DNA from 3 places in the Proteocatella sp. QWL-06 genome. Region 2 is predicted to be linked to each of the others. Evidence: riboswitches for the same ligand, from Rfam matches in the RefSeq annotation. Region 2 holds a riboswitch; each other region holds the start of a gene.
The links. A riboswitch is a leader RNA that binds a small molecule or an ion and turns the genes downstream of it on or off. The one in region 2 is predicted to bind cobalamin.
Positions count from the first base shown of each region.

Region 1: it holds a riboswitch for cobalamin, as region 2 does, so the genes downstream of both, AC4PGZ_RS03465 (prenyltransferase/squalene oxidase repeat-containing protein) here and AC4PGZ_RS00235 (energy-coupling factor ABC transporter permease) in region 2, are expected to answer to the same signal.
Region 3: it holds a riboswitch for cobalamin, as region 2 does, so the genes downstream of both, AC4PGZ_RS03490 (leucine-rich repeat protein) here and AC4PGZ_RS00235 (energy-coupling factor ABC transporter permease) in region 2, are expected to answer to the same signal.

Region 1 is NZ_CM178755.1:720,363-730,255, reverse strand. Features, by position in the region: gene AC4PGZ_RS03480 (ATP-binding cassette domain-containing protein) at 1-1,376, opposite strand, end outside; gene AC4PGZ_RS03475 (energy-coupling factor transporter transmembrane component T) at 1,349-2,239, opposite strand; gene AC4PGZ_RS03470 (DUF4430 domain-containing protein) at 2,242-2,985, opposite strand; gene AC4PGZ_RS03465 (prenyltransferase/squalene oxidase repeat-containing protein) at 2,982-3,965, opposite strand; cobalamin riboswitch at 4,114-4,296, opposite strand; gene orr (ornithine racemase Orr) at 4,436-5,503, opposite strand; gene AC4PGZ_RS03455 (GlmL-related ornithine degradation protein) at 5,504-6,898, opposite strand; gene oraE (D-ornithine 4,5-aminomutase subunit OraE) at 6,898-9,108, opposite strand; gene AC4PGZ_RS03445 (ornithine aminomutase subunit alpha) at 9,117-9,482, opposite strand; gene ortB (2-amino-4-oxopentanoate thiolase subunit OrtB) at 9,510-9,893, opposite strand, start outside.
Region 2 is NZ_CM178755.1:36,497-46,389, reverse strand. Features, by position in the region: gene AC4PGZ_RS00265 (cobalt-precorrin 5A hydrolase) at 1-341, opposite strand, end outside; gene cobM (precorrin-4 C(11)-methyltransferase) at 342-1,097, opposite strand; gene cobI (precorrin-2 C(20)-methyltransferase) at 1,114-1,836, opposite strand; gene cbiD (cobalt-precorrin-5B (C(1))-methyltransferase CbiD) at 1,871-3,145, opposite strand; gene AC4PGZ_RS00245 (ATP-binding cassette domain-containing protein) at 3,147-4,001, opposite strand; gene cbiQ (cobalt ECF transporter T component CbiQ) at 4,014-4,742, opposite strand; gene AC4PGZ_RS00235 (energy-coupling factor ABC transporter permease) at 4,782-5,882, opposite strand; cobalamin riboswitch at 6,050-6,210, opposite strand; gene AC4PGZ_RS00230 (hypothetical protein) at 6,580-7,086, opposite strand; gene AC4PGZ_RS00225 (helix-turn-helix transcriptional regulator) at 7,096-7,470, opposite strand; gene AC4PGZ_RS00220 (hypothetical protein) at 7,471-7,866, opposite strand; gene AC4PGZ_RS00215 (MetQ/NlpA family ABC transporter substrate-binding protein) at 8,060-8,908, opposite strand; gene AC4PGZ_RS00210 (methionine ABC transporter permease) at 8,986-9,648, opposite strand; gene AC4PGZ_RS00205 (methionine ABC transporter ATP-binding protein) at 9,638-9,893, opposite strand, start outside.
Region 3 is NZ_CM178755.1:732,466-742,358, forward strand. Features, by position in the region: gene AC4PGZ_RS03485 (DUF4430 domain-containing protein) at 1-2,123, shown strand, start outside; cobalamin riboswitch at 2,157-2,340, shown strand; gene AC4PGZ_RS03490 (leucine-rich repeat protein) at 2,571-8,147, shown strand; gene glpK (glycerol kinase GlpK) at 8,294-9,784, shown strand; gene selD (selenide, water dikinase SelD) at 9,796-9,893, shown strand, end outside.

The DNA of each region.
Region 1 (9,893 bases), 680 kb from region 2:
ATTAGAAGTATTTTTGCAAGGGCCGCTCTCTGCTGTTCTCCACCCGAAAGATCATATGGATGCGAATCAAGAAGGTTTTCCAGTTCGCAAATCCTGCATACCTCATCAATCCTCTCATTTATCATTTCAGCTTCATATTTTTTATTCGCAAGAGCTTCTTTCAGCTCCTCATATACTGTTTTTTTCACGAACAGAGTCTGAGGGTTCTGAGGAAGGACACCGAGCAGACCATCGAACCTTTCTGAATGCGAGATTTTCTCAATTTCCCTGCCATCGATGATTACTTTCCCTCTGTATGGTCTTCTTATCCCCGAAAGAAGTGAAAGCGTGGTTGATTTTCCTGTGCCGTTGCCTCCAAGCATGGCATAAAATTCTCCCCTCTTGATTTTGAGAGAAAGTCCTTTAACCGTATCCGGAAGCTGTTTTTCATATCTGAACCAGAGCTCTCTTAACTCAACTGCTATATCTTCTTTTTTAAAGCTTTTTTCCTTTTCTCCACTCAAGGCTTCAGACTGCGTATCTGTGCAAGTTTTTACAAGTTTTCTTCCTTGTGATATCTCACTGAGCCACTGCCTTCCTTCACGAACCGTGACCGGACATTTATTCCCTTCCTGAACTGCTGAATATATTCTCATCGGAGACGGCATCGCACTGAACATGCTGTGCTTCATTTTGCTCAGTATCATTCCCGTTTCCGATGGATCTGCATCAGATATTATCTTTCCATCATCCATAACAATTACCCGGTCAGAAAGTGGAAGCACTTCCTCGAGCCTGTGCTCTGTCATTACTACCGTTATGCCTAATTCTCTGTTAATCCTTGCTATAGTTTCAATAAAATCTGATGCAGCAATAGGATCAAGCTGGCTTGTAGGTTCGTCGAGTACAATTACTTTTGGCTGCATTGCCATAATTGACGCAAGGCTGAGCAGCTGTTTCTGCCCTCCCGAAAGCTCACTGACATTTTTGTGAAACCATTCCTGAATTCCGAAAAAACTTGCCATCTCTGCCACTCTTCTTCTTATAAGAGAAGTCTCCATTCCGAGGCTTTCGAGTCCGAATGCCAGTTCATGCCATACCTTATCAGTAACTGTCTGGTTTTCGGGAGACTGAAGCACATATCCTATAAGCGAGCTCTGCTCACGCTGTCCCATCTCTGAAAGCAGCCTCCCCTCAAAGTATATGTCACCGGTTCTTATACCGTGCGGAGAAAGCACTGTCTTGAGATGCCTCAGCAGAGTGGACTTGCCACAGCCTGACCTTCCGCATATCGTTATGAATTCCCCGCTTTTTATGTCAAGATCAATTCGAGAAAGAGCTTCATACGTTCTATCGGGATATGTGAAGCTTAGATTTTTAATTGAGTATGTTTCCATCTCCATCCCTCCCATATGTCTATAATAATCGGTACAGCACAGAGCAAAAAGTATGATCCAAATCCTGCCAGACTTGAAATATCTGCTTTTGTTCCCTTCATTGAAGGAAAATAGCTGAAACTGAGAATTTGATTTGCTGTAAATATGATTGTTGTTCCTGAAAAAAAAAGTATGTTCATAAGTACGACTAAATCTCTTGTGTCAAACTTGAATATAGAAAAGGCAGTTCTTCCTTTGAGCCCATACCCTCTTGATTTCATCGAATCCGAAGTTTCTATCGAATTTTCAAGTGACCATGTGACCATAACTGATATAATCATTATGGCATTTCTAATCCTCTCTGTTATCCTTCCATATGACACATCTTTGCCTGTGCATCTTTGAGAAAGCGCTATTTCTTTTATCTGTGCCCTGAATCTTGGTACGAATCTAAGCACCATGGAAAATATCAAGGACAGAGAAGGTATTATTCTGCCGAATATATATACGAATTTATCTGATGTCATAACTGCGTTATAGCACGAAAACCATGTTATGACAGATATCAGCATCGCAGCTGACGCCATCCCATAGGTTATCGATTCCAGCGTGATAGGATTTCCGTTACTCAGGTACGTAAGTATCGTTGCACCTTCGTGATTGAAAGCCGGGTTTATAAGTGATGTCACAATCATAACAGGTAGCATGAATCTCAGATTTAACCTTACATTTTTTTCCCCGTTCAAAATAACGGAATATGAGATTCCTGTTAACATTGAGATTGCAAGGCATACAGGATGCATGAGAAACATGGAGAATCCTATTACAAAAACGAAGTAAGTTATAATTACTGCGGGATGGAATCTTGAAAATTCATCTGCCATATTTATTCCGATACCTCACTTCCAACATCTCTTCCCAGGTCACAGGTGTATACCCACTCGATAACATCCCCATCACTTAGCTGATATCTGCTGCAGCCATAATTAGGAAACCAGCCATTAACCTTGTACATCCACCCGGAAAGCTCTCCACAGTCAAACTCATAAAGATTATGAATGCCTTCTATATATGCTGAATTATATACAGGCGTATCTTCAAATTCCATGTGAATCTTGTTTTCTCGTGTAGCTCTCTGAAGAACGTCAAATACTGATTCTCCTTCATTAAAGCTAATTTTCTGTGCAGGCATTATAACACCGTCTTCTGGCACAAGTTCAACTTTGTCAGGATCTAATACCTCCATATTGTTCAGTATCGTACTGCATTCTATAGATATGACACAATGAAGAACCCTTTCTTCTATTATTGCTTCCTGTGGCTCTACTGGCGGAGGTCCCTGAGCTGACGATTCGCTGTTCACATCCTTCTTTTCAGTTTTAGCTTCTGGAGCTGTTTCAGGAACAATGTCATCTTTTTCACGGCTTTCTGTTACAGGAGCTTCATCTATATCTTTTCCATCTGAAGTCGCTTCTTTGAGAGAATGATTTTGTTCTTCAGTGCTTATGCTGTCTTCCGTTTTGATTGCACTTTCTTCTGATATGTCATTATTTGAACATCCAGATGTAAATATCAAAGATATTGAAACTATAAGAACCATTAATATTATTTTTAAATATTTTTTTTTCATTTTGTTCCCTTCTCATTCATTCTGTAAAGCGATGTTTTTGAATCCAATACTCGTTGAAGCCCAACAAGCGAATAAAAAGCCTGTTCTGTTGCCATAAGGGTATTCCCTTTGCCATTCCTTACATGGAGGAATCCATTTTTTGTATAATATGAAAGCACATTATCAGCAACAGTTTTTCCATTTTTAATAAAACGCCTGTCCTTATCTGATATCCCAAGTTCACAAAGTGCTGTCAGAACCTGGGTACTGCTTTCAAGGTTCACGCTGCCCCAGCTTTCAAAACCTCCATCGGACTTCTGAATTTTTGACAGGCAGCTTAGAGCCTTCTGAGTTGCCATTTTGACGTCTTTTCTTTCCTGATATTTTGCCAGCGCCTGCAGTGCCATTGCTGTAATATCTGGATCTGCTGTATTGCCTGAAAGAGCAAATCCCCCATCTGAAAGCTGTTTTTTCAGTATATAGTCAAGATAAAGTTCTCGTGTCGCATTCGTCTTTGCCGATTTGTTAAATGGCATTTCATATGCGCCACTATCAAGAGCAAGAAGCGCAAATACAGGTCCATTTATTCCCTGCAGAGTTACTTTTTCAAAATCTGCAAGTTTTTCAAGAAGATTGTATCCCGATACATCAGAAGGATCTTTTCCTATGGCTGTAAGAGCCAATATAACTCTTGAATATTCTGTGTATTTTTTATCGTGCAGAACACCTTTTTTAGATTTTACTGCGCTTTCTACATTCTTATAATAGTTTTCATAATACTTTTCAGGAACTTTAATTTCACCTCTGGAAAGACCCAAAATTACCCACTCTCCTCCAAGAGAAGACACCTCCGGTTTTGAAACAGTTTTCAATATAACTGCAGATGTTGTGCTTATTTTTGAATTCAGGTCACTTCTGGTATAAGCCAGAGAATTCGAATATGATGACATCATAATTATAATTGACATTATAAGCAAAAATGCAGTTTTCAATTTTTTCATATTTTCCTCCTTTTTTTATGGCATAAAAAAACTCTGAATCCACATAGTGAAGTCAGAGTCCCTAATACCAGATAAGTAAAAATAAAACCAATTATCATTGGTTACCCGATTATAAGTTTTCTGCGCACCTCAGTTCCCTGTGAAGTATTCTTACGCAATTCAAATGGCAGGTATTCCGACTCTAAGCTCTAACGCTGTTTGCACCTTCCCAGTTTCCCAGTGGTTGGCTATGCCTTGCAAAAAGCTCGCTTATTACGGCAGCAGGTCTGTCCGGGCTTTGCACCCGATTCCCTTTTATCGACTGTTGTCGACCAATTGAATATATATATTTTTAATTTTTCTTTTAATATGTACTATTATACACCCTTATTAAAGTTTCTGTCAAATAACTTGTTTAATAAAATAATTAATTTATATTTATTTCACCCCGGATTGAGCGTTCCGGGGCTATATTACAGGATTATAGGGGATTATACGTACACTCTTGATATATACTTGCTTGTTGAAAGCTTGAGGAGTGCTCCGTATCCGAGTTTGAATCTTACTGTATCTCCTACCTTGTAGTCGATTTTTGAGTTTGTCATGTCCATTATCATGTGGTCTGAGCTTGCACCAAAGATATATATGTCCGGGTCGAGCGCTGTCATACTTTCTATGTCTGTATCCTGCTTGCCGACTGCCAGTATAGCTCTTTTGGCTATGCCCTTGTCTTCATAGAATGGCTTCTGTCCGAATGCGTCAAGTCCGATTTCTCCTATTGGGAGCGTCGGCTTTTCCTTGAGCTCTATTATCTGAGCCTCAAAGGTTATCGCATCGTCGAAGGTTCCCTCGACTCTTTCTCCATAGGCAGTCTCGTTTCCGAGTATGAAGGCCTCGCCTACCCTAAGGCTGTTTATTCCTTCAGGTAGTCCTTCCTTGTCTATGAGGTATATGGAGCTTGAGTTTCCTCCTGAAATCATGTCGAGCTTTATGTTGAATCTTGATTCGATTTTTCCTGCTATCTCAACAAGCGTTGAAAGATTGTCCTGCTTTGGAATAACGGCTCCGTAGCATGTGAGGTTTACACCTACTCCATGGAGCTTTATGTTCTTCAGCTTGAGGATTTCTTCAACCGTGCTCATTATTATATCTTCGTCCTTGAAGAAGATTCCTTCTCTGAGGTCTCCAAGATCTATCATGAGCACTACCTTGTGAGTCTTGCCCTGCTTTGCGGCTTCCTGATCGAGAAGCTTTATCGTGCTGAGCTCTGAGTTGAGGCTCATGTCGGCAAAGCTGACTACTTTTTCGATCTCACAGTGCTGTGGAAGACGAAGAAGCATTTTTGGGGTCTTGATTTCTTTGTATGATTCCAGATTCTGAATCCTTGCATCTGCAAAAAAGTCTATGCCTACGCTGTCTATTGCCTTTACGATTTCAGGATCTGCACAGAAAGATTTTGTAACGAGTCCGAGTTCACAGTTTCCTCTGTCTGTAAGCTCTCTCATCACACGAACATTGTTTTTTACTTTTTCCAGGTCTATTACCAATCTTGGATACATTTATTGTTCGCTCCTTTTCTTTTCTGGCATTTCTATCCCCAGACTTTTCGCAAGCAGCTTCATAGCAGCTTTTTCGTGCCTCTTTGAAAGCACTCCGAGCGATGCCATTATATAGTCATTCTCTACGAGTATCTGCGCATCGGTATTTGGGAACAGAAGCAATCCGCTGTCATTGTGTCTTGCTATGTGCTTCATTATGTCTACCCTGTTTGGAAGTCTTGTAAGCGCTCCGCCGGTTCCTATGATGTATTTTACCTGTGAAAGGTCTTTTCCTTCTGCAAGGGTGTTTCTTCCTGATGGTCCGTATACATATCTGATCTTTCCTGCGTGTCTTTCAACTGCTTTTATTACAGCCTCGAGAGTAAGCCTCTCTACAAACTTTATCTCATCAGGGTTCTTTGGTATTGCCTTGTACTCTGCCATTACCCTGTCGATGTCTATCTGAAGTTCTTCCCTCAGATTGTCTTTTCCAAGCACCTCTACGATGTTCGGCATGTTGACATATACTCCAAGGTCTCCTTCAACTGTTCTTTTTGCAAGCGGTTCAGGGCTTACCTGGATTCTCTCGATTTCTTCGGATCCCTTTGTCACTGAGTGAAGGTCTGTGGTAGCGCCTCCAACGTCAAGCACGATCAGGTCTCCGATGTATTCATAAAGAAGCTTTGCGCACTCCATTACCGCGCCAGGCGTCGGGATTATAGGGCCGTTTACCATGTCTCTTACATGCTCCATTCCAGGGGCGTGTATTATGTGATCCTCGAATGCATCCTGGATTACTTTTCTTGTCGGCTCTACGTTGAGCTCGTCTATCTTTGGATATACGTTGTCTACAACATAGAGTCTCGTGCTTTTGTGGGCTTCTTCAAATATAAGCTTTATTTCTTCTTTGTTTTCGATGTTTCCTGCGTATATTATCGGAATGTCCAGTCCAAGCTCGCTTATGAGCTCGGCATTGTAGATTGCGGTGTCTCTCTCTCCGTAGTCCACTCCTCCTGCTATAAGGATTATGTTTGGTTTTATTTCCTGTATTTTCTTGAGGTCTGATCTTCTCAGTCTTCCTGCTGTTACCTGATGGATTATTGCTCCGGCTCCAAGGGCTGCTTCTTTGGCTGCTCTGGCTGTCATGTCAAAAACCAGTCCATGTACCGTCATCTTAAGACCGCCGGCAGCACTTGAGGTTGCCAGCATTTCATCATATTCTATCTTGTCTGTACCGAGATTCATTGCCAGGTCGTCAATCGCTCCCTTTAGCCCTATTCTTACGTCTCCATCTAATACAGATGTTGGAGCTTGCCCCTGACCTATGAATTTCGGGTCAGGGGTAGCTATATCATTGAAAGCATTGACAACCGTAGTAGTTGAACCGATTTCGGCAACTAATACGTCAACTTTCATTATTTACCTTCTTTCATTTCTTTTCTCTTCTTAACAAGGAACGTTGCAACGTTAACTCCTTTTGATCCTCTTCCGAATCCTGCGTCAACTCCGTTTTGAACAGCTATTTCAGGAGTTACCTGAGTTCCACCTGCTGCTATCATAACCTTGTCTCTTATTCCTTTTTCTACTGCAAGCTCATGGATTCTCTTCATGTTCTTGTAGTGGATGTCGTCATGAGAGATTATAGTAGAAGCAAGTATTGCGTCAGCGTTAAGCTCTATCGCAGCGTCAACAAGCTTTTCAACTGGTACTGATGTTCCAAGGTAATGAACCTCGATACCGTATTTCTCGATTCCGCCGTGCTTGATGTCGATTACTTCTCTAAGTCCAACTGAATGCTCGTCTTCTCCAACTGTTCCACAAACTATCTTCATCGGCTGAGCTTCGATCTCTGCTCTTATCTCTGCGTCTGAAAGCACTTCTGGCTCTGGTGGGATTACAAGTGTGTTTACATCTATTGTGAATCCTACTCTTCCCTTGATTTCGATTCTTGTTCCTTCAGCTTCCTGCATGATCTCTCTTGAGATTACTTCAGGATCTTCAAGGTTGAGTTTTTTAGCTATTTCAAGTCCAGCGAACTCTGCAACTCTCTTTGAAGCAGGAAGGAACATAGTAAGAAGAACGATTCCGTCTCCCATCCACTCAACTTCCGGCTTTACAAGTGATGAGTTTCTAAGCTCTTTTGTCTCTTCCATTCTCACGTTTACGTTGTCTGTTTCATCAAGCTCGTCGATGTAGATTATCTTGTCCGGGTCTTCGAAAGTACATCCGCCTATAAGTGATGATGGGTTTTCTACTGCTGCTGGATCGTACTGCGCAACGTTGTTGTATCCAAAGTGTGCAGTTACCGGAGCCATGTAGTCTTCGTCTCTCTCGTAAACTGTTCCTGCTCCTACTCCGCCTTCGATCTGTCTTGCGATTCCGTCACCGTTTCTCTCTGGGTAGTTTCCTGAGTCAACGAAGAATCCCTGCTCAACTGCGTGGAAGAATCCGCCAGCTTCTTTGATCTCTTCAAGGAAAAGCACTGCTCTTTCTTTGATCTCTCTTACTGTGTCTCTTAATACTCCGTCTTTCTTGAGCTCGATCATTTCCATAAGGCCATCCATACCAACAAGTGCCTGCTTTGCAGTGTCACATGCTTCGATGTTGTTTATATGCCATGGAACGTTTCTTCCCTCGTCCGGTGTTATAGTTGACTGGATGTCTGCGCTTGTAAGCTTTGATGTAAGAAGGTTGAGAACGTGTGTTACTGTAGCTTCTCTTGTTGATGAATCCATGTATTTTGTATTCATCTGAGCTCTCATTCTGTACTCCTTGAAGATCTCTCTCAGTGCTACTGCATAAGGAAGGTCAAGGTACATGTTCGGTGCTGGAGGAGCTGTTGGAGGAACTGTTGAAAGACAGATGTTTGACTTCTTCATTCCTACTTTTGCAGAGAATATTGAGTTAAGTGCATGCTGAACCATAAGCTCTGGCATTACTTTCCATGCTTCTCTTGCTGTCGCGTTCGCGTTGTGCGCTCCGTCTATCTGCGCTATGTCAGCCCATGTCATTACTTTCTTTGACTCACATGCGTCAACGAATGATCTGATCATGTTGATGTTTCTGTAAAGAACGTTGTACTGAGGATCCTGGTGAGCTCCGTTGATTCCTTCTTCAGCGAACATTACAGCAACCTCTGGTCCTGCAACTCCTGATACATATGAATGGTAGTTGATTGGACGTCCTACTTCTTCTTCTATCATGTCAAGAGCTTTTCTCTGTGCTCTTACCTGTTTTCTTGTTATTGGCACTCCGCCGATTCCCTGAGGAGTTCCCTCGATAAGTCCGTCAAAGTGTGACTGGCCAGCTGTTCTGATAACCATTATGTGGTCAGCTCCATGCCATGCAGCCATTCTCATACGTCTTATATCGTCTTCAAATCTTCCTGATGCTATTTCTGTTGTTATAACAGGCATTGGTTGAGGATCTATATTGTCGAAGTATTTTGCTGATGGAAGTGGCACGCTGTTTTTAAGAGGTTTTGAACAGTCATTGAATACGAATGGTCCAAGCTTTTCGCCCTTGCTTGATTCTCTCCATGTCCAGCCTCTTCTTTTTGGTCTGTATGACTCGAGGTCTTTGAGTATATTCTCTACATTTATTTTCTCATTAGGAACTAATTTCATCTCTGACATTATTTGTTACCTCCTTTGAATAGTGCCGCCGCTTCTGACCAGAGCTTTCCTTCAGCCAGCGCAACTCCTGCTTCTCTTATTCCTATGTTCTGAGCTTTGGCAAGCTTGTAAACTACGTTTCCTGCTCCCTTGCCCATAAGTCCTCTGTCTATTACTCCATCAACTATAGCTTTTGCTTCGATTGATGAGAATCCCATTCTCAGAAGTACTGATCTCTCGATTGATGGACTTGTGTTCTTGTGTCCAAGCTCAAGTAGTGGATCTGCTATTTCTGATGCAAGTGCCCAGAATTTTTCGTATAATTCCTGATCGCTAAGATCTGCAAGATGTGCTCTTCTTTGAGCGAAATCGTCTGCTCTTTTCATTTATATATCTCCTCCTGTTTTAACTGACTATTTCTGTAGTTCGCTTATAGCGTTTTTAACAAATTCTACATCTGATTTTGTTTCTTTTGCAAGGAACTCAATATCTTCGTCCGTTGGAACTTTGCCTGTCATTTCAAGCGCATTCTTTATAAGTGATTTTCTGAGCTTTGCCATGTCGCTGTCTTTTACTCTTATCATCGATGGGTGTGCAGGAAGTACTATGTTCTTTCCTGGAACCTCATCCGATGGATCTCCAAACACTACTTCGATGCCATTTTCTTTTGCGAATGCAAGCTGTGGCTGGATGTGTTTTCCTGCTCCTGTGTACTCTGTCTCCTGAACAAGTATCATCTGATCCTGATCCATTTCCTGAGCAAGTGCGAATGCTGCTGCAAGCGCTGTGTTTCCTGC
Region 2 (9,893 bases):
TTAATATTAGGAGCTATAGCCCTGACCGCAATCCCTGCCGCGCCGATGTATATTATGTGATCGGCCTCGGCAAATGCGAGGGAAGTGAATTCCGCAAGGCTGGAGCTCGAAAATGCTGAAGGCTCCGCAGGCTCGCCTGATGCTCTTGCTGCAGCCGAAGCTTCAAGATCGTCCTCAGCTTCCATTATCCTTGCCGGCGCAAAGAACCTCGCCTCAGCATCCTGCCACTGCGAGAATATTCCGCTCAGCCGCTCTGCCGTTTTCAGCCCCGCTGCGGTAAATGCCATAACATAAATCCTTAACCCGCCTGAGCTTCGCTTCAACCTGTCTGCCTGCTTCATTTATCTGCTCGCTTCTCTGAATTCATGCGTGAATCCCGGATCGTAAAGCAGGGATCTCTCGTACTGGTTTCCGAGGAATTCTCCCACTGTTATAAGCGCCGTCTTGCTTATGTTGTGCTCTCTGGCTGCCTGTGCGAGATTTCCTACAGTTGTCCTCACGACCTTCTCGTCATCCCATGTAGCCTTGTATACTATGGCCGCCTTCGTATCCTTCGTGTATCCGCCCTCGATGAGCCTCTCGCTCAGCTGCTCGAGCATTCCCGAGCTCAGGAATATGACCATCGTGGCCTGATGCGCTGCCATCAGCGATATCTCTTCCTTTGGCGGAACCGGAGTCCTGCCTTCCATCCTTGTAAGTATGACGCTCTGGCTGACTCCCGGAAGAGTGTACTCCGCTCCAAGTGCAGCCGCAGCCCCGCAGAAAGAGCTCACTCCCGGACACACCTTGTAGTCTATCTTGAGTTCTTCAAGCATGTCTATCTGCTCCCTTATAGCGCCGTAGATGCTCGGATCTCCAGTATGAAGCCTTACGACAGCCTTTCCTTCGCTCTCTCCTCTCTTCATCACGTCTATGACCTCTTCAAGCGTCATAGATGCGCTGTTGTGGATCTCACAGCCCTGACTTGCGTATTCAAGCAGCCCCGGATTTACCAGAGAGCCCGCGTATATTATTATGTCCGCCTGCTCCAGAAGCTGCTTTCCTCTTACAGTTATCAGATCCACCGCTCCCGGACCTGCTCCAACAAAATTTATCATAATTCTCTCCTTTATATTAGCTCTGTATTGGCGCTTCTGTATCAGCTGCCTTCACCTGATTGTCTTCCTTAACTACCACTATGGAGAAGTAGCTCGATTTTTCATCCATCTCGTCGAGGTCATCATAGACTCTCTCATTTTCCATCGTAGCACATTCAACCATCCTCGCAGACCTTAGCTTTCCGGTCTCTCTCAGCCTCTCTCTCAGGCTAACTATGCTCCTGCCTGACTTCATGAAGACCTTGTTTGCCGGAAAATCCAGACACTCATCGAGCGCGTCATACGAAGCCGGGACTATGAGAAGCGGTTCCCTTGATTCGCACAGCGAGTCATTAAGCCTTGCCGCCACCGCGCAGAAGGACGGTATGCCCGCTATGAGCTGAGCCCTGTGTCCCTTTGCCAGCACCTTCTTGTGCACATATATGTACGTGCTGTATATCGAAGGATCCCCAAGCGTTATGAAGGCTATGTCCCTTCCCTGCTCCATCAGCGCTATCATCTGCTCCGCGCATCTCTCGTGGCTTGCCTCAAGCAGCTCCCTGTCTCTTGTCATGGGCATGTCGCACGCAACCAGCTCCTTGCCCTCAATATATTCCCTTACTATTCCAAGCGCCACATTCTCGCCTCCCGATATGGGATACGCTATGCAGTCCGCAGCTCTGAGCGTCTCCACTGCCTGAATCGTCAGCAGCTTCGGATCTCCGGGGCCAACGCCCACTCCATATAAAGTTCCTGCCATTTTTTCTCCTTCATTATAATAAGCTTTTTTTCATCTATAATCTATTAATCTGCTGGTGCATCTTCAGGTCCTTCAGCATCTGATCCGCGCCACTGCTCTTTATGAGAGTCCCGTGGATCTTCGTGAAGACTATGAACTCCACCTGCAGCTTTCCTCTTGTCCTGTGATCTATATGTTCCTTTATCTTATTTCCTATGCTGTCAAACACCTTCTGTGCAAATCCTTCGCCCTGATTTCTCAGTATGTCCGTCATTTCCTCTGCAGATATCGCATTCATTATATCCCTTACGGCTGAAGGCTCCATCCCCAGCATCGCCCCGTGTGAAGCGATTACCTCCTGCCTTCCATCGGCAGAAGAGGAGTGGGTGTTCATAACGCTGGCCGCGATTTTTATGAGCTTTCCTGCATGTCCTATAAGGAGTATCTTCGGTATCCCCAGCCAGCAGCTGTAGTCGAGCATCTCACCGATATAGTTGGAGCACTTGACTCCGCTCTCGAGGTCTATGCCAAGCACGTCTCTCGCATAATCCTGTCCGTAGTTACCCGGGCATACGAGCATCGGTGGTACAGGAAAACCTGAGCCATTGAGCTCCGCGAACTGCTTTATCTCAGTCCTTATGGTGTCCACAAGAGCCTTCTCGCTCATAGGCTCCACTATCCCGCTCGTGCCGAGTATGGAGATCCCTCCGACGATCCCGAGCTTGGGGTTGAAGGTCTTTTTCGCAGTCTCTTCTCCGTTCTCAGCACTTATCTCTATATGAAGAAAATCCGGGATAAGCTCAGTCTCAATGTTTTCGAGCACATCCTTTACAGATTTCAGTATCATCCTTCTCGGAACCGGGTTTATGGCGCTCTTTCCGACATCGCAGCTGAGGCCGCCTCTCGTGACCACCCCTACTCCTCTGCCGCCCGTTATGTGAACATTAACGGTGACTCCTGATATTTCCAGCTGCTCCTCATATGGAAGAGGGCCTGCTTCAGCAAGTACAGCGGTCTCCAGCGGTTCAGTGTTCTCCCGGCCGCCCGAGCCGCTGCTCCTGCTGACTCTCGAGAATATGCGCAGGCCGTGGGTCGCATCCGGATCATCCCCGGCATCCTTTGTTATGCTGCATAGCGCCTCGCATGGCGAATACTCCTGATCCGATACCTCGAGGGAAAGCTCTATGCCCTTTGGCGTATCTATCCTGACCGTTTCGCATCTTTCGCCGCTCATCATCATGAGGAGCGCGGCCTTTGTGGCTGCAGCGCTGCAGCTTCCTGTGGTATAGCCTCTTCTCAGGCTCTTTTGTCCCTGAACTACATTTTCCATACTACGCTTCTCTCCCGACTGCCCTGAGGATTTCTGTCCTCGCTTCACTTATCGTGGCAGCGGATTTGTCCACGTCCAGGCCGTCCCGCTCCTTAAGTATCTCCATCAGATGCTCTATCCTCGGGAGCCTCAGATTGTTGCTCCTTATAGCTTCAGGATTTGAGAATATCTCCTTGACGGTTCCTCCCGCTACTACCCTGCCGCCGTTCATTATATATACCTGGTCGCAGTAGAGCGGCACCATATCGATATCATGAGTGGCGATGACTACCGAGATTCCCATGCGGTCTCTTATGTCGCTCAGCAGCTTCATTATCTCGCTCACCCCCTGAGGATCGAGTCCCGCAGTAGGTTCATCAAGTATGATGAGCTCCGGCTCCATAACGAGCACCCCGGCTATCGCGACTCTTTTCTTCTGTCCATAGCTGAGGGCATGTGTTGGTCTCTGCGCAAGATGGGACACCCCGGTCTTTTCCATGGCATCCTCCACGCGCCTCCTCACCTCATCCTCAGGGAGCCCGAGATTGACTGCCCCGAAGCTTATGTCCCTGTAAACATCCGCCGAGAAAAGCTGATGGTCAGGATCCTGAAAAACTATCCCGACCGTCCTTCTCATCTCAAGGATGCTCTTTCTTGAATACTCGAGCTTCTTTCCGTCTACATATATCTCCCCCGACTGAGGCCTGAGTACCCCGTTAAGGTTGAGGAACAGCGTCGACTTGCCCGCTCCGTTTCCACCGAGCACAGCCGTGGTCCTTCCTCTTTCAAATCCGATGCTGACACCATCGAGAGCCAGCGCGCCTCCATCGTAGCTGTAACGCAGCTCCCTGGTCTCAATTATATTTCTGCTTTGCATAATCTCACTCACCTAAATCAAATATGCCCCGACCTGGAGCAGGGCGACAGCTATTGCCGCATAAGTAATCCTTGTATCTATCTCATATTCATATCCCACAGTCCTAAGCTCTCCGGTGTAGCCCCGGCTCTCCAGGGCATCGAATATATGATTCGCCCTTTGAAAAGAGCTCACGAAAACCCTCGACACCAGATCCGCAGTGGATCTGTACGAAGTCTTCATATCGACGTACCCAAGCCTCGAGCTCTGCGCCGTCCTTATCCTGTCCGCGGTATCCGCAAGTATGAATATGAACCTGTAAACCAGCTCCAGCAGCTCAACGAAGAGCGCCGGCACATGGAGCCTCGAAAGCGCCATCGTGATGTCCGTCATCGGCGTGTTCATCACGAGAAAATAGACGCTCCCTATGACTCCCAGAGACTTGGCAGATATGGCGATTGCCTGCTGCGCTCCCTGAGGAGATATCCCATAGAGATGCTCCCCCATCTGAAAGCCCACCAGCAGCTGCGAAGAAAGCTCGTGCCTTCCCGCAGCCACGGTGATCACGCCCAGCAGTATGAACCCCATGGGAATCCGAAACATCCTCCAGATGTCTGACGCCGAGTGCCCCCCAAGCCATATGCTGCAGAGGCTCGTCGCAAATATCGTCACAAGGCTCACAGCCGCATCATCAAGCGCTATGCAGAGGATCATTACTCCCAGGGATACGAATATCTTCGTCACCGGGTCGCTGCCCCTCATCTTTGAGGCATACGCATATCTGTCAGTTCCACTCAATATCTAACACTCCTTCTTCGTAAGCCTTCCCAGCCCAAAACCGATTACTCCAGCTCCAAGCGCCGCCTGAAGCGCGAACAGCAGCGATTCTATCTCAACGCTCGCCGGCTCGAACAAAGGCTCAAAATTCGGCTCATAATTTTCATCTATCTCCGTAACTATGTCCATCGCTATTCCATCAGCCCCGCCAAACTCCGAGCCGCTCTTTATCGCAAGAGGCGCGAACACTACCGCAAAAAATACGACAAGCAGTATGACGTTCTTCTTCCAGAGCGGATTCTTTGCAGAAGCTGCCGCCGCTTTTCCTGCCTCCTTCTCCGAAGCAGAAGCTCCTGAAGCTTTTTCATTCTTCTGCGCCGCCTCATATGATCCGGCCTCAAGCGCCTTGACCTCGGCAAAGCTGTATTTCTCAAGTATCCCGAACACTATTACCGTAAGGATTGCTTCCCCTACAGCTATAGGGATCTGAGTCACCGCGAAAACTCCCATGAACTTCACGAGCGAAGCCATTATCCCCCCGTCCGCAGATGGGAACGCAAGCGCCAGCTGAGCCGAAGTCGTCACATATGTCAGCAGATCAGACAGAAACGCCGCCACGAACACGCTGACCGCCGAAGAAGCTCCTGCAGACTTCATCCATCTGTATGTATAGTATGCCACGAATGAGCCCACTATAGCCATCGAGAACACGTTCGCCCCAAGTGTGGTTATTCCACCGTGAGCCAGAAGCAGCGCCTGAAACAGCAGCACTATGAGTCCCATCACAGCCATAGGAGACGGCCCGAACAGTATAGCTCCAAGAGCGATACCCGTAGGATGAGAGCAGCTTCCTGTAAGAGATGGTATCTTGAGCGCAGACAGTATGAATACAAAAGCCCCCGCCATCGCAAGCAGTATCTTCGCCTTAGGTACCTCATCGATCTTTGTCTTTATGGCCTTGAATCCAAACAGCACGAAAGGCGCCGAAATCGCAAACCACAGCACTATCCACATCGGGGAAGGCAGAAATCCCTCCGCTATGTGCATCGCACTCGAGTACACAGTGTTCATCCCAAGGAGCGCCATTACGCTCAGCAAAATCTTTCCAGTTCTTTGTTTCTTCATTTTAAGTCCCTCTCTCTCCAAAAATAAGTGTGTAATCCGATTGAAAAAGCAGGGTTAAAGCTCAATTGATAAAAACCTGTCAAAAAAGCCCTGAGTCTCATCGAGTCCCAGGGCGTTTGCGGTCATATTATTCATATCACTTTAACAACCTCTATTCATCGTAGAGCGTGTGTTAACAGAAAAGGTACGTGTTCCGACTTAAGCATCATCGCGGTACAGCGCCTTCCCAGTTTCCCAGTGGCATTATGCTGTATCACTCCTCTATCACGGCAGCGAGACTGTGCAGGATTTGAACCTGACTTCCTCAACCAATTTCTGCATATATTCAGTTGTTTGTTCCACTATTCATTATTTCATATTTTCAGAATTTCGTCAATATCAACAGCATTTATCTCCACAATCAACAGCATTTATCTCCACAATATACAGGAGCTTTAGTCATCCCTGTCTTCTGATTTTCCAATTCCCCCGAATTCGGGGAAATTAAACTATATTTAATGATTGAGAACAACCCTGCTGTAAATTGCGAAAACGATACAAAATGTAACAGTGATTTATTTCAATTTTTTATAAAACACTCCCTCTTGACTCTACGCTTTAGTTTAGCAGGAGGGAGTGTTCTAAATTTTAGTTCTATTACTCAACACATATATTATAGTTTCGTCACTTATGAAGTGACAAGCCGAAATAGCTCCTTTTATCTATTTTTAGATTTTTCTTTATCTTTCTCTCGCATAAACTGAACTATATTAATCATAGGTAAACTGAAGTTTCCTGAAATACCTATAGTTGATGTTATTGCGAGAAGGTGAACTCTTACGAATTGAGAGAGATAAGTTAAGCCGTTTTGAACTAACATACGGTCGAACATATCCTTGTCTAATACATTTGCATTTCCCGCAAATGTTCCTGTTGATATCACCTCGATAAAAGGCTTTATATTTTTAAAACTAGGGCTTTTGTATTTCTGATTTGAGATTTCGTATAGTTTTAGATAGAATTTTATTTCTCCGGTATAAAAGTCAACGGAAACTTCTTCATATTCCAGGTGCTCTAATTTCGAATCGATAACATCATAGTCAATGGCATAATCATAACTGGTAGTATTATCAATATCAATCTCACTGCTAAAATCCATTTTAGAATATATTATTTTCGATTTTATATTCTGAAAATCAGCTATTATATTATTTATACTGTTCATATACACTCCTTATGCTGCTTCTATTCCAATTTGTCTGTCATCGCTATCTTTTGTGAGCGCTACATCATATTCTTTTTTATTTACGAATCTTGTCAGCACGGATTTTGTTGCGTTCTCAACTTTAGTTACGCTTATATCCAGTTTAAGATTCAATTTTTTACATATTTGAAACAGCGTCTTAACACTCGGATTATATTCAAGACTTTCAAGTTTTGAAACCATAGGTTGGGAAATACCTAAATGACTTGCAAAATCTTTTTGATTCATATCAAGAGCGTAACGTTCTTTAATTATGGCTATCGATATATCTGAAAGAAGCTTGTCGAGTTCCAACTCTTCTTTTGATATTCCTTCAAATAACCAGTTCATATCCATGGTTTTCATTTATTCTCCTCCTTGCAATCTATCAACTATGCCTTCGGATTTTTTAATAGCGATTTTATAATCGCTTTTTTTCTTTTCTAAGAAAGCATGAATCAGGACTTTTCTACCACCATCTTCCATAAATATGAAAATGATTCGTAGATTTAATTGTTTTAAAAATCGGATACAGTAAAGATCGTGCTTTGTATCCTTAAGTTTCTCGAAATGCTTATTTAATATAAGTTCATGTTTCGGCATTTCTTCCATAAATCCAAAAAATCGAAACATGTCGCGAGCGATTTCTTTTTGATTTCCGCTGTTCTTGACAATAGACATCAATTCAGCATTAAAATCTTTATATCCGTATATCTCGGACTCGCCAGGATACTCTATTTTCTGTATCAGATTCTCATTCATTTAATACCATCTTTTGCGTAAATATAACTTATAGGTTATATTTACATTATAGAATTTATTTGTAAAATTGTAAATAGGGACTTTTTTTGCCCCAACAAACCCCGTTCATTTCATCATTTTGCTTAATCGATGTTTGTAAATCGAAAGTCCACCCGGGCAATCTTTCTGATTGATTCCAGGTGGACAATTTTCCCTAGTCTATAGCTACAACTGCGCCTTTGTAAGTCTCGCTGATGTATGTTTTCACAGCCTCGCTCTTAAGCGCTTCCACAAGCGCCTTGATGTCTTCTCTCTCCTCGCTGCCTTCCTTTACTACAAGGATGTTGGCATAAGTCTGAGCCGCTTCTGAGTCCTGCTCTTCCTTTGCAACCGCATCTGATACGCTGAGGCCTGCGTCAAGAGCATAGTTTCCGTTCAGTACCACGAAATCAACCTCGCCTATTACTCTTGAAACCTGCGCCGCTTCGAGCTCGACAATCTCGATGTTGTGAGGGTTTTCTGCGATGTCGTTCTTAGTTGCAGAAAGTCCTGCGCCTTCTTTTATCTTTATAAGGCCGTTTGCTTCAAGCAGAAGAAGTGCTCTTGCTTCATTTGTAGTATCGTTTGGAACTGCAATCGCCGCTCCGTCAGGTATGTTTGCAAGGTCAGTCGATTTTCCAGCGTAGATTCCAAGTGGCTCAAAGTGAACGCTTGCCACAGGAACCAGCTTTGTTCCCTTCTCTGCGTTGAAGTCGTCAAGGTACGGCTTGTGCTGGAAGAAGTTCGCATCCACATCTCCTGCGTCTACTACAAGGTTTGGCTGAACATAGTCAGTGAATTCCACTACCTCAAGCTCATATCCCTGCTCCGCAAGAGTTTCCTTTACCTGTGAGAGTATCTCTGCATGAGGCACAGGAGAAGCCGCTACGGTTATCTTTCCCTTTGCTTCCTGCGCCGGTTCCTGCGTATCTGCCGCCTGGTCGCTGCTCTGGCATCCTGCAAAAACTGTGAGTGATAATGCTGCAGCAAGTACTGCTATACCTGTTTTTTTGAATTTTTTCATGATTGTTTCTCCTTTATCTTTATCATATTTATATTTTCAGTTATCATATTTCAGTTTCCATTAGTTTTTCTTTTTGCTTATCTTACTCTCTTGTCGGTCTTTGCCGCTATCCTCATCCCGATGAACTGCATCACCTGCATAAGCACCACGAGCAGTATCACCGTTATCAGCATTATGTCATACTGGTATCTGTTGTATCCGTATCTTATAGCGATATCCCCGAGGCCCCCGCCTCCAACGACTCCTGCCATCGCCGAGTAGCTCAGTATAGTCCCCAGCGCTATCGTGGAGCCGACTATAAGGGAAGTCTTCGCCTCTGCTATCAGCACCTTCGTCACTATGGTCGAAAGGGAAGCTCCCATGCTCTGCGCCGCTTCGATCACTCCTGGATCAACTTCGTGGAGCGAGGATTCAATCAGCCTTGCAATGAAAGGCGTAGAAGCAATCACGAGCGGCACTATCGTCGCCGTAGAGCCGTAGCTTTTTCCGGCTATGAGCACCGTCAGCGGAATCACCGCTATGAGTAGTATCAGGAAAGGCACAGACCTTCCGATGTTGACTACTATGTCCAGCAGCCTGTACAGGGCCGCCATCGGATGCAGACCGTCTTTTTTAGTTATCACGAGTGCGATCCCGATCGGGAAGGCAAACAGATATGAGAATACAGCTGACACGAAGGTCATGTAGAGCGTATCTCTCGTGCCCTCCAAAAGCATTGTAAATACTTCATTACTTAACATAATCCCTCAGCTCCTCTACATTCACATTTCTGCTCTTCAAATAATTTATGACCTTGTCGCCCTGCAGCCTGTCCTCAGGCAGCTGCAGTATCATCTGCCCGAAGGCCTGTCCCTTGATGTCGTTCGTATCTGCAAAAAGTATGTTCACCGGCGTCCTGCACTCCAGGATCATGTTTGCAATGACCGGCTCAAAGGATGATTTTCCGTCAAACACTATTCTTATGCATCTCTTTCCGGTCATCTCG
Region 3 (9,893 bases), 700 kb from region 2:
CGGATTATGATGAAGTGTCAAAGTCTGGAATATATGGGCATATAAATGCGCTCATGGCTATGAACAGCCATGATTATGCTATTCCTGTGCAAAATGGTATTGCAAATCAAAATACGGAGCAGAAGATGGTAGACTACATCCTCAGCCAGGAGCTCGATTCCGGAGGATGGTCATGGTCGACAGAAATTGATGTCGATACCACTGCAATGGTAATCCAGGCTCTGGCACCATATTACAGAGCTGGTGATACAGAGGTAGTATCAGCTGTAAACGATGCGCTTCCAAAACTTTCTGAGCTTCAGAAACAGGATGGTGATTATGAAAGCTGGGGAACCCTAAACTCAATGACTACTGCACAGGTCCTTGTTGCACTCTGTGAAATCGGCATGGATCCCTTAGATACTAAATCTGGATTTATAAAGGATGGATCGTCACTGATAGATGGAATCCTAAAGTATCAGACAGAAAGCGGCGGGTTCAAGTATGCACTTGCAGATCAGGAAATAAACAGTGGTGCAACAATTCAGGCTGCGTATGCGCTTTCAGCATATGACAGGTTTAAAAATGACAAAAACAGTCTTTATGACATGTCTGACACCGAGCTAAGTCCTTACAGCGTACCATCAGACCCTGGTGGAGAACCATCTCAGGGCAGCGGAGAAGATATAATTAGTGGTGACAAAACGGTAACTATTTCAATTGATAAAAAATCAATAGGCAAAGGGTATGTACTGAATGCTACGGATGTAAAGATAAACAGCGGCGATACAGTATGGAATGCTACAAGGAGAATACTCGATAAAGAGGGAATCTCTTATGAAACATCAGGAAGCAGTGACAGCATATATATAAAATCCATAGCTGAAGATGGGGAATTTGATCATGGAGCAAAAAGCGGGTGGATGTATCTGGTAAACGGAGTAGCTGTAACAAGACCGGCAGGACAGCATATTCTTACAGGTGGAGAAACCGTGCAGTGGAGATACACCAAAAACCTTGGCGAGGATATCGGCCAGGACAACTCATCATGGGGAGGATCCGGAGTCGATGTGACAGGAACGGTCGGAGATGACTCAAGTCTGACAGTCAATCCACAGGCCAAAGTTACCAAAGGCGAAGCCATAGCTGAGATAGACAAGGCTCAGGTAGAAAGCATGCTGAAGCAGAGCCAGGAAAAGAATCTCACTCATCTTGTAATAGAACCAGAGACAAAGAGCAGCGAAGCTGTAGAGTCCATGTCAGTGATTCTTGAAAAAGCCTCAGCAGAAAAGATAGCAGCATCAGAAAAAGCTGTACTCAGGATAAAAACACAGCTTGGGGATATCGTGCTTGCAAATGATGTCCTAAGGGAGCTCGCCGGTCAAAAAGCAAATACGGTGACGCTTACGGTTAAAAAGAACAAAAAAGAAGGAACGGATTTTGAAATAAGATTAGGACTTAATGTACTGACAGACCTCACAGCAGGATTCACTGCAGTACTTCCGCTTGACAATGAAACCACAGATTCAACAGTGGCAGTCCAGATAATGCCGGATTCATCAAAGAAGATGCTGATGAAATCAGCAGCAGATGGAAAACAGATAAAGGCTGTGCTTTTCGGTTCAGCAACAGTTGCATCGATGCAGAATGAAAAATCTTTTACAGACACAGACGGTCACTGGGGAGCATCTGCCATAGAGTTTGCATCCGCAAGAGGCATACTCAGAGGAACGGCAGAAAACCAGTTCTCGCCGGATTCAGAAATGAACAGGGCTATGCTCGTTACACTGCTCCACAGATTTGATGATGAAAGACAGTCTGACGGAGAAAACTATGCAGACGTAAATCCAGCGGCATACTATTCACATGCAGCGCAGTGGGCAAAGCAGAACTCAATAGTATCTGCGGATGAAAAGAACTTCAATCCAGGCACTAAGGTCACAAGACAGATGCTTGCAGAGATGATATACAGCTACGCCGTATATTCAGGAGAGGCGGCATCAAGCGAATCAGCGGTTGATTACTGCGTGAGCAGAGGGATACTTGTCGGAAAGAGCGAAGGCTCCCTCAATCTTGGGGACACTACAACAAGAGCCGAGGTATCAGCGATAATTCAGAGATACGTTGCACATACTCTTAAATAGAAGCAAATTAAATAAATTTTGAATTACAGAATTAAATATATATTAACAATTGGTCATCATAAGTGATAATAGGGAACTGAGTGAAAATCTCAGACAGACCTGCTGCCGTGATAAGCGAGTTGTTTGCAAGGCGAAAGCCATCCACTGGGAAACTGGGAAGGAGCAAAACAGCATTTGAGCTTTAAGTCGGAATACCTGCCAAGTTGTTCGCGTCAAAAAAACTTCACAGGGAATTGAAGTACGCAGATTATTTTGTTATGTTGAGGCATCTTTTTGTGATGTCCACGATTTAAGATATCTGTTAAAAATGCTTTGATTTCATTATTTTTGAGATCAAGGTATTTTTTTGCAGAAAAACATAGCAGCGTACATAGCAATATCTCTTACCAATGCTTTGGCCTTTTATGACAAAAGGCTTGACATATAACCAAAATGAAGGAGGAAATCATGAAAAAAACATTTAAAAGACTTACCGCAGTATGCATTACGGCAATAATGTTATTCACAAATATGGGTTTTGCTGAAACAGATGATATTCAAAATATGCCTGATCAGGAGTCAGTGGTTTATGAGGAGGACTCTTTAAGGGACTCTGTTATAAGCGGTTTTGAATTTTCAGCAGAAACAACGACAGGAAGTGTACCTGCAGTAGAGATGAATATACAGGACGTGTCTGAAGAAATTCCTTATGAATTTGATTCGGAAAATGGAGTAATCACAGGATACAAGGGGGGAGAACCGCCTGAAAGTATTGTGATACCAGAAACCATAGATGGAGTAAAGGTAAAGGGGATAGGAGTAAAGGCATTTTACTTTTCGAGCTACGGGGGTAAAATAAAAACAAAAATAAAGAGCGTTCAATTTCCAGAAGGACTGGAATATATTGATGAATGGGCTTTTCAGGGAAACCTCATAGAGGATCTTATAATCCCGGATTCTGTAACTGAAATCAGGAAGCGTACCTTCTGGGGAAATAAGATTTCATCAATAACTCTCTCGAAAAACCTCGTAAGCATAGGAGATGATGCCTTTGAGGAAAATCTGATTAGCGATATTGAACTGCCCTCAAGTCTGGAATCAATAGGCTCAAATGCATTTAAGAATAATAATATAGGAAGCATAATACTTCCTGAAAATCTCAAAAAAATTGGATCTTGTGCATTTACATTCAATGCAATTGATGAAATTGAAATCCCTGATTCGGTGAATGATCTGCCTGTAAAAAGCAATCGAACTTTTTGGAGAAGCAACACAAAACAGGCGGACGGTGTTCAGAAATTCACAAAAATATATACAAGTAATGATTATGTTACAGAGGAAAACACACAGGGAATAGTGAATCCTGCTTCAGTGACTTTAACTTATGTTTCAGAGGAAGGCAAAGAATTAAAAGATCCAGTTGTTATAACAGGGAAGGAAATCAAAACAGTACAGGATGGAAAACTCATAGATGGTAGTGGAAGGATGTTGCAGGATTATAAAACACCTTCAAATAACTATAAGGATTATAATTTCGTAAAAGAACTTTCAGATAATTATTTCAAAATTGGAAGTGAATATAAGATTGAAGCAGAAGAGATACCTGGATATAGCACGCCAGAGCCTGTTATAATAAAGCTCGAAAAAGAAAATACATTACAATTCGTGTATCCTTTTGCAGGGACTAAAAAACTGACATTGAATGGGTCTGGACTAAGTAGCTCAGAATATGGAGACATAGGCATAAATACTCAGGTAAAAGTAACCATACTGCCTCCTGTCGGGCAAAAAATCGACACATTTATGATAAACGGAATTGACAGAAAATCAGAAATACAGTATAAAGAGCTTGAATACAGCTACAGCTTCAAAATGCAGGAAGATACTTTAGTAGATGTAACTTATACAAAAGATGAAACTGTCTACGATGAAGAATTGAAACTGGAAATTGATAAAACGAATCTTGAACTTGGAGAAAAAGCGCAGCTATCAGCAGTCTATAGAGGCGAAGCAGTTGATTTTTCTGCCTCGGGAATAACCTGGTCTGCAACTCCTGAAGATGTACTGAGCATAGATTCAAATACAGGAGAAGTAAGAGCTATAAAATCAGGTACTGTGATTCTTACCGGAATGATGAAAAATCGTCCTGAAATGATTAAGAGCTTCAATATTGATGTAGCATCATTTGCGGTAAAAGTAAGAGTAGAAGCAAATAACAGAACAATTGCTCCATCTGCCATGACTTCCATAACAAGTCTGGATTTAAGCAAATATGGGATAAGTACAAAATTTACAGAGCCAAAACCAATTCATGCGATAATTTATGCACTTGAAAATACGGGAATAGACTGTACAGATTCAAAAAATGGGATAAGTCATGGTGGAGGAAGCTATATATCCATGATAGATGGACTTAAGACATACAGTACAAGCTATTATGATGGCTGGATGTATTATGTAAATAACCAGTTTGTAAGCGAAGGAGTAGGAGACTACCATATAAATAAGAATGATTCTGTTACGGTATTCTTTACAGAAGATTATATGAAAAACTGGTTTTCGTGGTTTGACAGTGAATCAGCAGATATCGATATAAATGAGCAGATAACATTGAACCTCAGCGGAAACTTCTTCAATATGTATACAAATGAAACTGATTCGGGAAAAATCGAAGGCGCAAGTATACTGATTAACGACATTCCGCATGAAGTAGAAGGAAGCCTGGTAAAGACGGATCAGAATGGAAATGCCTCATTGAGTTTTGCAAAAAGCGGAATATATTCAATATCAGCAGAAAAAAAGGATGAAAAAACAGGAAGAAGGATCCTCACAAGGCCATACTGCATTATAAGAGTAAATGAGCCTGCGCAGGGGATTGAAGAAAGATACAAAGCTGCACTTGACGAATCTATAGAATATATTTTTACTAACAAACAGCAACCTTCTCTTTTTGATGAATGGTCGATGCTTACCATGGCAAGAGGTGAATATCCATTAAGCAGAGAATATGTTGATTCATATTTGCAAAATGTAGAATCTCAAACAGCAGAACTGAAGAATGCAACAGACTATGCAAGAGTAATTCTGTCATTTACGTCTTTAGCCAAGGATATCGAAAATGTAGGCGATGTGAATTTTCTTCAGAAAATGTCAGACTATGACTATGTAAAAAAACAGGGAATAAATGGACCGGTATTTACACTGATTGCGCTTAACAGCTATGGTTATCAGATACCGACAGTTCAAGGTGTATCCATTCAAAACAGTAAGGAAATGATGATTGATTACATCCTTGAAAAAGAGGTAGCAGGTGGAGGCTGGACATTGTATGGAAGCAAAGCGGATCCTGATATAAGCGCTATGGCAATACAGGCATTGGCTCCATATTACAGGGCTGGAGACAAAGAAGTAGTAGCTTCTGTTGACAGAGCTTTGGCTGTTCTTGGAAATCTGCAGGAAGCAGATGGGGATTACAAAAGCTGGGGAACTTCAAATCCAGAAAGTGCAGCTCAGGTGCTTGTAGCTCTTTGCGAAATTGGAAAAGATCCGCTGCATGAAAACAACGGATTTGTCAAGGATGGAAAGACTCTCTTAGATGGCATCCTGAAATATTATGTTGAGGGAGGAGGCTTCAAGCACTCTCTTAAGGACACTAAAGCAAACAGCATGGCCACAGACCAATGTACATATGCACTTGTGGCATATGATCGATTCGTTAACGGTAAAAGCGGCCTATATGATATGTCTGATGTTCAGTTTACTATTGATAAGACTGAGCTGAATGAACAGATTAAAATTGCAGATTCAAAGGATATGAAAAAATATACTTTATCATCCTGGAGTGCAATGAAGTCAATATATGATGAGGCAATAATAATTTCATCAAGCCAAGTATCAAAGCAGGGTGAAATTGAAAGAGTTTCTAAAAAGCTAAAGGAGTCTTTAGAAGCTCTGGAAGAAAAAACAATTGAAAGACCAGGGATGGAAGATGGAAAGGTTACTATACCTGCGGATGAGGACAAAAATTATGAAGTAGTAGTAGATGGAAATAGTAGCGTTGAAATTGCAATACCTGCATATACTCAGAGTGTGATTTCAATTAAATTAGACAAAGAAGGCGAAATATCGGAAATAAAGGCATCAAAAGGAAAGCATAAACTCGAGATTCCAGAAGGAACAACGGTAGAAAAAGAACCTGGGAACTTGGAAATATTTGGAACCAGGACAGACTCTGAAAAGTCAGTAATACAGAATGATTTAAAAGAATTGCTTGAGAAAACAGATGAAAAAATCAAGTCAGTTAAAATTGAAGAGGTTTTCAGCTTTGGAGCATCGGAAAAAATTCAATTCAGTAATTATGTTGAAATTGTATTTGCTGATATGGCAGGGAAAAATGCTGCGTATATTGACAATTCAGGGATGCATATGATAGAAAAAGTTGCAGATGATTCAGCGGGAGTTTCTAAGACAGAGTATGCATTTGACAGGGGAACAGATCTTGTAATCAAAACAAAGCACTTTACTGATTTTGTCGCATTTACTCTGGATAAACAGTCTACAGAACCGGGTGGAAACAATGAAGATACAACAAGGAAAACTGTAACTATTTCAGTAGATAAAAAAACCATAAACAAAGGCTATGTTATAAATCCCGTAACAGTTGAAATTGAAAATGGCGATTCGGTATGGGACGTAACAAAGAGGGAGATAGAAAAAAGGGGAATTTCTATGACATATGAAAATAATTCTTCATATGGCAGCGTATATGTAAAATCGATAGATGGAGACGGAGAATTTGATCACGGACAAAACAGTGGATGGATGTATTGCGTTGACGGAGTATATCCAAGCTACGGATCAAGCTCGTTTAAGTTAAATGGTGGAGAAAACGTTCAGTGGAGATATACAAAAAACCTTGGGGAAGATCTTGGTCAGGACAACTCATCGTGGGGAGGCGGCGGAGGGTCTTCCGTATCTTCGGACATTGATGATTTGAAAAGTACAGTAATAAGACCACAGGCCAAAGTTACCAAAGGCGAAGCCATAGCTGAGATAGACAAGGCTCAGGTAGAAAGCATGCTGAAGCAGAGCCAGGAAAAGAATCTCACTCATCTTGTAATAGAACCAGAGACAAAGAGCAGCGAAGCTGTAGAGTCCATGTCAGTGATTCTTGAAAAAGCCTCAGCAGAAAAGATAGCAGCATCAGAAAAAGCTGTACTCAGGATAAAAACACAGCTTGGGGATATCGTGCTTGCAAATGATGTCCTAAGGGAGCTCGCCGGTCAAAAAGCAAATACGGTGACGCTTACGGTTAAAAAGAACAAAAAAGAAGGAACGGATTTTGAAATAAGATTAGGACTTAATGTACTGACAGACCTCACAGCAGGATTCACTGCAGTACTTCCGCTTGACAATGAAACCACAGATTCAACAGTGGCAGTCCAGATAATGCCGGATTCATCAAAGAAGATGCTGATGAAATCAGCAGCAGATGGAAAACAGATAAAGGCTGTGCTTTTCGGTTCAGCAACAGTTGCATCGATGCAGAATGAAAAATCTTTTACAGACACAGACGGTCACTGGGGAGCATCTGCCATAGAGTTTGCATCCGCAAGAGGCATACTCAGAGGAACGGCAGAAAACCAGTTCTCGCCGGATTCAGAAATGAACAGGGCTATGCTCGTTACACTGCTCCACAGATTTGATGATGAAAGACAGTCTGACGGAGAAAACTATGCAGACGTAAATCCAGCGGCATACTATTCACATGCAGCGCAGTGGGCAAAGCAGAACTCAATAGTATCTGCGGATGAAAAAAACTTCAATCCAGGCACTAAGGTCACAAGACAGATGCTTGCAGAGATGATATACAGCTACGCCATATATTCAGGAGAGGCGGCATCAAGCGAATCAGCGGTTGATTACTGCGTGAGCAGAGGGATACTTGTCGGAAAGAGCGAAGGCTCCCTCAATCTTGAGGACACTACAACAAGAGCCGAGGTATCAGCGATAATTCAGAGATATGTTGCACAGACTCTTAAATAGTATGTAATAAAAAATAAGTTCAGAATGATTTGAAAAGGCACAGGAATCATAACCCAGGTGTCTTTTCTTTTTTTATATTTCATTTTAAAAAATCATCATATATGTTAAAATAGTACATAACGAAATGATTATACAGGAGAGTGTATATGAAATATATAGTGGCACTTGATCAGGGGACAACAAGCTCCCGCGCGATAATATTCGATCATGATCAGAACATAATATCAACCAGCCAGAAGGAGTTCACCCAGATCTATCCAAAAGAGGGCTGGGTGGAGCATGACCCTATGGAAATCTGGGCGACGCAGTACGGAGTCCTTCAGGAGGCAATGGCAAAAAAGAATATAAGCCCTGAGGACGTAGCGGCTATAGGGATAACAAACCAGAGAGAGACGACCATAATATGGGATAAAAACACGGGAAGGCCAGTGCACAATGCCATAGTGTGGCAGTGCAGGCGTACCGCGTCCATATGCGACAGCCTCAAGCAGACAGATGGATTTGAGGACTACGTAAGGCAGAATACAGGGCTCGTGATAGATGCCTATTTTTCTGCGACCAAGATAAAATGGATCCTCGACAATGTCGAAGGCGCAAGAGAAAAAGCAGAGAGAGGAGAGCTTCTCTTTGGCACTGTAGACACCTGGCTGCTCTGGAATCTCACAGACAGAGAGGTATTCGTGACGGATTATACAAACGCATCAAGAACGATGCTGTTCAACATAAAGACCCTCAGATGGGACGAAAAGATACTGGAGATGCTGGATATTCCAGCTTCCATGCTGCCACAGGTAAAAAATTCCTCGCAGGTCTACGGCTATGCAGGCCTCGGGCAGCAGGGACGTAAAGTGCCAGTCGCAGGGATAGCAGGAGACCAGCAGGCAGCGCTATTCGGACAGGCATGCTTTGAGCAGGGACAGGCCAAGAACACCTACGGCACAGGCTGCTTCATACTCATGAACACGGGCGAAAAGTTCGTAAAGAGCAGCAACGGGCTGCTTACCACGATTGCCATAGGGATTGATGACAGGGTGACCTATGCCCTCGAAGGCTCGGTATTCATAGCAGGGGCAGTGGTGCAGTGGCTCAGAGACGAGCTTAGGCTCATAGACAGCGCTTCAGAGACAGAGCGGCTTGCGCAGAGCGTGTCCGATTCAGGAGGAGTATACCTCGTGCCTGCATTCACAGGGCTTGGAGCGCCGCACTGGGACATGTATGCCAGAGGCACCATCACTGGCATAACTAGAGGCACCGGCAGGAGCCACATAGTAAGGGCTGCGCTTGAGTCAATCGCATATCAGACCAGAGACGTACTCGATGCAATGATGCAGGACACGGGCATAAACCTCAAATCGCTCAAGGTAGACGGAGGAGCATCGCAGAACAACTTCCTGATGCAGTTCCAGGCAGACATCCTGGGCAAAGAAGTAGACCGTCCGGTAGTCACAGAGACCACGGCGCTTGGAGCGGCATATCTTGCAGGCCTCGCCACCGGATTCTGGAAAAGCAGGGATGAGATAGCTCAGAAGTGGTCGATGGACCGCAAATTCATGCCAGTCATGAACATAGATGAAAGAGAAGCAAGATATTCAAAATGGAAAAAAGCAGTCACCAGAGCGACCCTCTGGGAAGAATAGAAGGGAAAATTATGAAAAACGTAAAGCTGACACAGATGACAAGAGCAGCCGGCTGAGCTGCCAAGATAGGGCCAAAGGATTTGGCCAGCGTACTCACAGTAATACCAAA